DNA from 3 places in the Shinella agrisoli genome. Region 3 is predicted to be linked to each of the others. Evidence: predicted binding sites of a transcription regulator. Region 3 holds the regulator's gene; each other region holds the start of a gene.
What was found. The regulator PhoB, encoded in region 3, activates phosphate uptake and scavenging genes when phosphate is short. The targets are predictions, from matches to a motif close to TGTCATNNANCTGTCAT.
Positions count from the first base shown of each region.

Region 1: the regulator PhoB is predicted to act here: its motif matches at 1,396-1,412, upstream of ACIIOY_RS14065 (esterase-like activity of phytase family protein).
Region 2: the regulator PhoB is predicted to act here: its motif matches at 803-819, upstream of ACIIOY_RS23940 (DUF2794 domain-containing protein).

Region 1 covers NZ_JBJIEP010000011.1:119,840-122,102, reverse strand. The annotation lists gene ACIIOY_RS14065 (esterase-like activity of phytase family protein) at 1-1,343, opposite strand, end outside; gene hupB (DNA-binding protein HupB) at 1,631-1,906, opposite strand; gene lon (endopeptidase La) at 2,112-2,263, opposite strand, start outside.
Region 2 covers NZ_JBJIEP010000031.1:11,245-13,507, reverse strand. The annotation lists gene ACIIOY_RS23945 (GNAT family N-acetyltransferase) at 1-318, shown strand, start outside; gene ACIIOY_RS23940 (DUF2794 domain-containing protein) at 408-782, opposite strand; gene ACIIOY_RS23935 (DUF1223 domain-containing protein) at 1,169-1,924, opposite strand; gene acnA (aconitate hydratase AcnA) at 2,083-2,263, opposite strand, start outside.
Region 3 covers NZ_JBJIEP010000008.1:27,124-29,386, reverse strand. The annotation lists gene pstB (phosphate ABC transporter ATP-binding protein PstB) at 1-368, shown strand, start outside; gene phoU (phosphate signaling complex protein PhoU) at 407-1,132, shown strand; gene phoB (phosphate regulon transcriptional regulator PhoB) at 1,153-1,836, shown strand; gene ACIIOY_RS10270 (GcrA family cell cycle regulator) at 1,979-2,263, opposite strand, start outside.

The DNA.
Region 1 (2,263 bases), on a different contig from region 3:
CCGAAGCCGATCAGCTCGCCGTCCTTTTCGGTGGAGACGATCTGCGGATAGGCCGCCTCGCCTTCGGCACGCTCATAGATCATGACGTGCGAGCGGGCGCCGCCGTCCTCGACGAGGTCGGTCTCGTTGGCCGTCACGAAGAGGTTGCGGCTCGGGATGGCGACCGCGCCTTCGGGGCCGATGCCCGACGGCAGGAGCTGGAGAAGCTCTGGCTCGGCGCCGGTGTCCTTGTAGACGCCGACGACCGACGCGCGCTCGGCCAGCACGAAGAACAGGGTATCCTCGCCGAACTTCGCCGCTTCCAAGCCTTCCGGTTCGATGCCCTTCTTGTTGCGCTTGTCGGGATAGTGGCCGATCTTGGCGATCTCGCGCTCGAGGCCTGCGCCGTTCTCGTAGAGCACCTTGCCCGCCTTGTCGAAGATGGTGAAGCCGCGCGCGCCGCCCTTCCAGTCGCCCTCGTTGGCGACGACGAGGCGGTTGTCGTCCAGCCACTTCACGGCGTCGGGCTCGCGGGCGACATCCTCCATCCTGCCGGTGAACGTCAGCGCGCCGTCCTTCTCCGTGTCGATGCCGTCGAGGCTGACCGCGCCGGCGGAGAAGTGGCTCTTCACCGCGCCGGTCCTGCCGTCGACGATGACGATATGGTTGTTTTCCTGCAGCGTGACGGCGATCTCGTCGAGGTCGTTGAAGGAAACGAATTCCGGCTCCGGATCCTCGCCGGCGACCTCGGCAAGGCCGGTCAGCGCCACGCGCTTCAGGGAGCCGCAATCGACGACGCCGTCCTTGACGGAGACGAGCACGAGGTCGCCGGCCGGCATCTGCGGGATGGCGCCGTCGTTGACCTCCTCGTCACGTTCGTTCTCGATGGCGATCGCGGCGATCGTCTTGTCCTTGTTGAGCGCGATGGAATCGGGCTGGCCGCCGATGTCGCAGGTCGCCTCCACCGTTTTGGAGGCGAGATCGACCTGGGCGAGGACGCCGGACGGATCGGTGAAGCTCTGGCGCGTGTTGACCGCGACGAGCGCCTTGCCGCCGGCGACCGCCACCGAGGTGGGCTCGCCGTCGAAGGAGACGATGCCGCCGGCCTTCGGGACCTTCGCGTCGGTAATGTCGATGAAGCCGATGGCCTTCAGCGGGCTGTCGGAATAGACGAGCGTGTTGCCGTCCTCGGACGCGGCGATGATCTCGGACGAGGTGGGCGTCGCCCTGTCCACGCCTTCCGGCAGGTTGTCGGCGACGGCGAAGGACGCGATGCGGTTGAAGACGGGCTCGGCGCCGGCGGCGGGCGCCACGGATGCGGCGAGGACCGCTGCCAGGGCAGCGGTGAGCGAACGGGTTTTCATGGAAACCTCCGGGGTCCGGTATTAAGGAACCCGGCGGTTCTGAGGCCTCCATGTTACAACCCGATGACAATGCGGTTGCAACCGCAGGCCCTGCCCACAAATAAAAAGGGGTCCGGCTGAACCGGACCCCTGCCCTGAAACTCAGGATTGGCGGCGGAGTGGATAACCGCTCTGCCCTCCAGCGCCGTCCCGCACCACGCGTGAGACGAAAAGGCGCCGCAGAACGTCAAGGCTGCTGCACGATACCCCCGAAACCGACAGGTCCGGGTTCATGCGGCGGCATGGGATCAGCCGTTGACGGCGTCCTTCAGGCCCTTGCCGGCCGAGAACTTCGGCACGTTGCGTGCCGGGATCTCGATCTCGGCGCCGGTCGAAAGGTTGCGGCCCTTCGAGGCTTCACGGCGCGATACGGAGAAATTGCCGAAACCGACGAGACGAACGTCGCCGCCGTTCTTGAGTTCGCCCTGGATCGTGTCGAAAACGGCGTCGACAGCAGATGCTGCGTCCGTCTTCGACAGGCCCGACTTCTCAGCCACTGCGGATACGAGTTCATTCTTGTTCATGTTTCCACCCCTTTCTTACGGTTTGAAACGACTCATACAAGTCGGGGGCAGAATACGCATCGCCCCTCGCCTCGCAAGAATATTTCGTCTCAATCCCCTGAGAATCCGGGGTTTACACACTCTTTTCGACGAAAAAGACCGGCCCGAGGGCCGGTCTTTTGCCGTTTCGCACCAAAATGGAGGGCATTTCACCAAGTGCTAAGGCTCAATGAGCCACCGCGCCGGGCCCGTCCTCGGACGATTCGACCGTCGGAACATTGGCCGTTCCGGCCGTTCCGTCCCACTCGATCGGCTCGGGCTTGCGCAGCAGCGCATGCTCGATCACCTCGCCCATGCGGGAGACCGGGATGATCTCCA
Region 2 (2,263 bases), on a different contig from region 3:
GCCTATCGCTGGCTGGTCGAGGACTCGGTCTATCTCGCGCCCGAAGCGCGCGGCAAGGGCGTCGGCAAGGCGCTCCTGGCGGAGCTGATCCGCCGCTGCACGGACCTCGGTTTCCGGCAGATGGTGGCGGTCATCGGCGGGGCGCACCCGGCCTCCATCGCCGTGCACGCCGCCGCCGGCTTCACGCACAGCGGCCGCCTGACCGCGACCGGCTTCAAGCACGGCCGCTGGCTCGACACGGTCTTCATGCAGCGCGCCCTCGGCGAAGGCGCGCAGACGGAACCGTCGGCGACGGAGTATCCGGGGACGATGGGTTAGGTCTCTCCTCCGTCATGGCCGGCCCTCGGGTCAAGCCCGAGGATGACCCCCATTGAAAGTGAAAGCAGCCGGCCGGGAAGGGCTTCTCCTCACGTCTCGACGAGGCGGAGAACCTTGTCGAACACCTTCAGCACCTGGTTCAGCTCGTGGCCGCGCTTGAGGATCGTGCCGTGCTGGTTGACGACGCTGTAGGCGCCCTGCTTGGCGGCGAGCCTGGGGTTCTTCTCGATGCGGTAGAGCGGCATTTCGCCGGAACGCTTGAAGATGGAGAAGACCGCCTTGTCGCGCATATGGTCAATGGCGTAGTCGCGCCACTCGCCCTCGCCGACCATGCGGCCATAGACCCAGAGGATCGCGTCGAGCTCGCGCCGATGGAAGGTCACCGGTAGCGGATCCTTGCTGCTGCGGTATTCCCTGAGGTCGACCACGACATTGGACGCCTGCAAATCCGGCTGATCGGTCATCGAATCTCCGCACCTCGTCTGTGACGGCACGGTGACAGTGTGCCTGAGCGGCACCGAAAAGCAAGGCGGATGGGCCGAGTCCCGTGTTTTTGCAAAAATCCGTCTCGCCGCATTTCAGACAAACAGACGCCCAATTTTAAGGAGAGAGTCCGCCCGTCGCAGCGCGTACCGGCCTGCTGCCTTGTGCGGGAAGCCGGACCGATACGCCAGGCGTCTGTCGAAGTTGCCTTGTATTCCGTTGCCGGCAGCTTCGTCCCGGTCCGGTCCGTCTTTCTTCGAACCCTCAAGCCCCAGCCCCTCGAAGAAGCCGGACCGGACCTCCCCGAAGCGCCCGAGCCCTTCGGGTTTCCTGCACATGCCTCAGAACCGCCGCGCGCCCATCGGGGTCATCGCGAAGCCTTGCCGCCCGCCAGCACCGTCGCGCCCAGTATCGCGCCGGGCGTATCGGCGGTCTTCATGCGCTGGAGAAGCACTGCGCAGCCGCCGGATTTCTTTTTCTTCTTCAGCATGTCGGCCGGCAGGATCAGGTTGGTCTCCTTGCCCTCCCACATGCCGATCGTCTCCATGTCGGTCACGGCATGCCAGTAGTTCACCGTCTTGCCGCGGTTCTCGCCCTTGTCGATGTCGATCGTGCGTTCCCGCTCGAAATAGGCGATGACGATATTGGCCTTGCCCTCGCCGGGCCCGACGCGGATGCGCAACTCGTCGTTCTGCACCGTGACATCGACGGGCACCCGCAGCCCCTTGCCCTCGCCCGGCATGGAGGCGATGCGGGCGCGGATGCCGGAAAGGTCGGCGCCGTTGATGTGCTCGCGGCCGTTCAGCACGGCCTGGGGCGTGTAGACGCCGTTGCGGCCGAACATGCGCGCATAGGCATATTGCCGGTCGGTGTTGTCCTTGGAGGCGAGCGTATCCGTCCAGCCGAGATAGTTCCAGTAGTCGACGTGGTAGGAGAGGGCGACCACCTTGCCCTCGCGCGCCAGCGTCTCCAGCGCCTTGTCGGCGGGCGGACAGGAAGAACAGCCCTGGCTGGTGAAAAGCTCGACGACGCCCTTCGGCCCGGCCGCTTCCTGCGCGTGAACGGTGCCGGCTCCGAGCGTCAGCAGGATCGCCAGACATTCCGGTATGTACGGTCTCGGCATGGTCATTTCCAATGGAGCGCCGGAAGGGCCGGCTTTCGGGCCCGTCATACGCGCTTGCCGCTTCAACAGGAAGTCACGATGGAGTGAGATTTTTGCCCCTGCAAACGAAAAATGCCGGGGCATAAAGCCCCGGCATCGCGTTTTCAGGCCGAAACCGGTCAGGCGGCAAGGTCGCGCAGGACGGTCTGCAGGATGCCGCCGTTGTTCATGTAGGTCACCTCGTCGAGCGTGTCGATGCGGCAGAGGAGCGGGACCTCCTTCACCGTGCCGTCGGAATAGGTGATCTTCGCGATCTTCTTCTCGCGCGGCTTGATGTCGCCTTCGAGGCCCTCGATCGTC
Region 3 (2,263 bases):
AGGCGGGCCTCTGGAACGAGGTGAAGGACCGCCTGCAGGAGTCCGGCACCGGCCTTTCCGGCGGCCAGCAGCAGCGCCTTTGCATCGCCCGCGCCGTCGCCGTCAGCCCGGAGGTCATCCTGATGGACGAGCCCTGCTCGGCGCTGGACCCGATCGCGACGGCCAAGGTCGAGGAACTGATCCACGAGCTGCGCGCCAACTTCACCATCGTCATCGTGACGCACTCGATGCAGCAGGCGGCCCGCGTCTCGCAGCGCACCGCCATGTTCCACCTCGGCAACCTCGTCGAGGAGAACGACACGGACAAGATGTTCACCAACCCGGACGACCAGCGCACGCAGGACTACATCATGGGCCGCTTCGGCTGACGCCCGTTTTCCTGACCACGCGCAGCAAGGACAAAGCCATGCCGACCCATATCGTCTCGATCTACGACGAAGAACTGAAGTACCTTTCCCGCCGCATCTCCGAAATGGGCGGCACCGCCGAGCAGATGGTGTCGGATTCCGTCCGCGCCCTCGTCACCACCGACGCGGCGCTGGCGCAGAAGGTGATCTCGGAAGACGTCATCCTCGACAATGCCGAGCGCCAGATCAACGAGAAGGCGATCGTCACCATCGCCAAGCGCCAGCCGATGGCGGCGGACCTGCGCGAGATCATGGGCGCGATCCGCATCGCGGCCGAGCTGGAGCGCGTCGGCGACCTCGGCAAGAACACCGCCAAGCGTGTCATCGCCGTGCAGAGCTCGGGCATGCCGCGCAAGCTCGCCCGCGGCCTCGAGCACCTTGCCGAGCTCGCCCTGATGCAATTGAAGGAAGTGCTCGACGTCTTCGCCACGCGCTCGGTCGACAAGGCCAAGGCCATCCGCGAGCGCGACGACGAGATCGACGCGATCTACACCTCGCTGTTCCGCGAGCTCCTGACCTACATGATGGAGGATCCGCGCAACATCACGCCCTGCACGCACCTCCTGTTCTGCGCCAAGAACATCGAGCGCATCGGCGACCATGCGACGAACATCGCCGAAACCATCTACTACATGGCGACCGGCTCGCAGCCCGAGGGCGAGCGCCCGAAGGACGATACCTCGACGTCGGTGGTTGCCGCCGGCACCAGCGACGTCTCCGAGTAACGAGAGCAGGGTTCAGGTCCATGGTGCCCAGAATTGCCGTCGTGGAAGACGAGGAGGCGCTGAGCGTCCTCCTGCGCTACAATCTCGAGGCCGAAGGCTTCGAGGTCGATACGATCCTCTCCGGTGACGAGGCCGAGATGCGCTTGCAGGAGCGCATGCCGGACCTGCTCATCCTCGACTGGATGCTGCCCGGCGTTTCCGGCATCGAGCTGTGCCGGCGCCTGCGCCAGCGGCCGGAAACCGAGCGCCTGCCGATCATCATGCTGACGGCGCGCGGCGAGGAGAGCGAGCGGGTCCGCGGCCTTGCCACCGGCGCGGACGATTATGTGGTCAAGCCCTTCTCGACGCCGGAGCTCGTCGCCCGCGTGCGCGCCATGCTCCGCCGGGCCAAGCCGGAGGTCGTCTCGACGGTCCTGCGCTGCGGCGACATCGAGCTCGACCGCGAGACGCACCGCGTCCACCGCCGCACCCGCGAAGTGCGCCTCGGCCCGACGGAGTTCCGCCTGCTGGAGTTCCTGATGACCTCGCCAGGCCGCGTCTTCTCCCGCTCGCAGCTCCTCGACGGCGTCTGGGGCCATGACATCTATGTCGACGAGCGCACCGTCGACGTGCATGTCGGCCGCCTGCGCAAGGCGCTCAACTTCGCCAACATGCAGGACGTCATCCGCACAGTCCGCGGCGCCGGCTATTCGCTGGAAGCCTGAGGCGAAAAGTTTCCTCCCAAGGACGGAATGGGCCCTTCGGGGCCTGTTTCGCGTTTTGCGGTGCGTTGACCTCGCCCTTATTCTCCAACCCAGACGAAAACGGGCCCTTCCGGGCCCGCGTCTCAGTCCACGCTCGTGCTGTTCACCGCATCCGCCGCCGCTCGGCCGAGGGCTGGTAGGCGAGGCGCTGGTGGTAGGTGCAATAGGGCGAGTTGTCCGGGGACTCGTTGCCGCAGAAATGGAAGTCGTCGTTCAGCGGATCGCCGATCGGCCATTTGCAGGTGCGCTCGGTGAGCTGCGTCAGTTCCAGCCGGCGCGACATCGGCACGACCACGGCATTGCCGTTGGCCGGAACCGGAAGCTGGTCGCTCTGCGCGTCGAAATCGATCTCTTCCTTGGCGATGGTGTTGCCGGCCGGGCGCGCCAC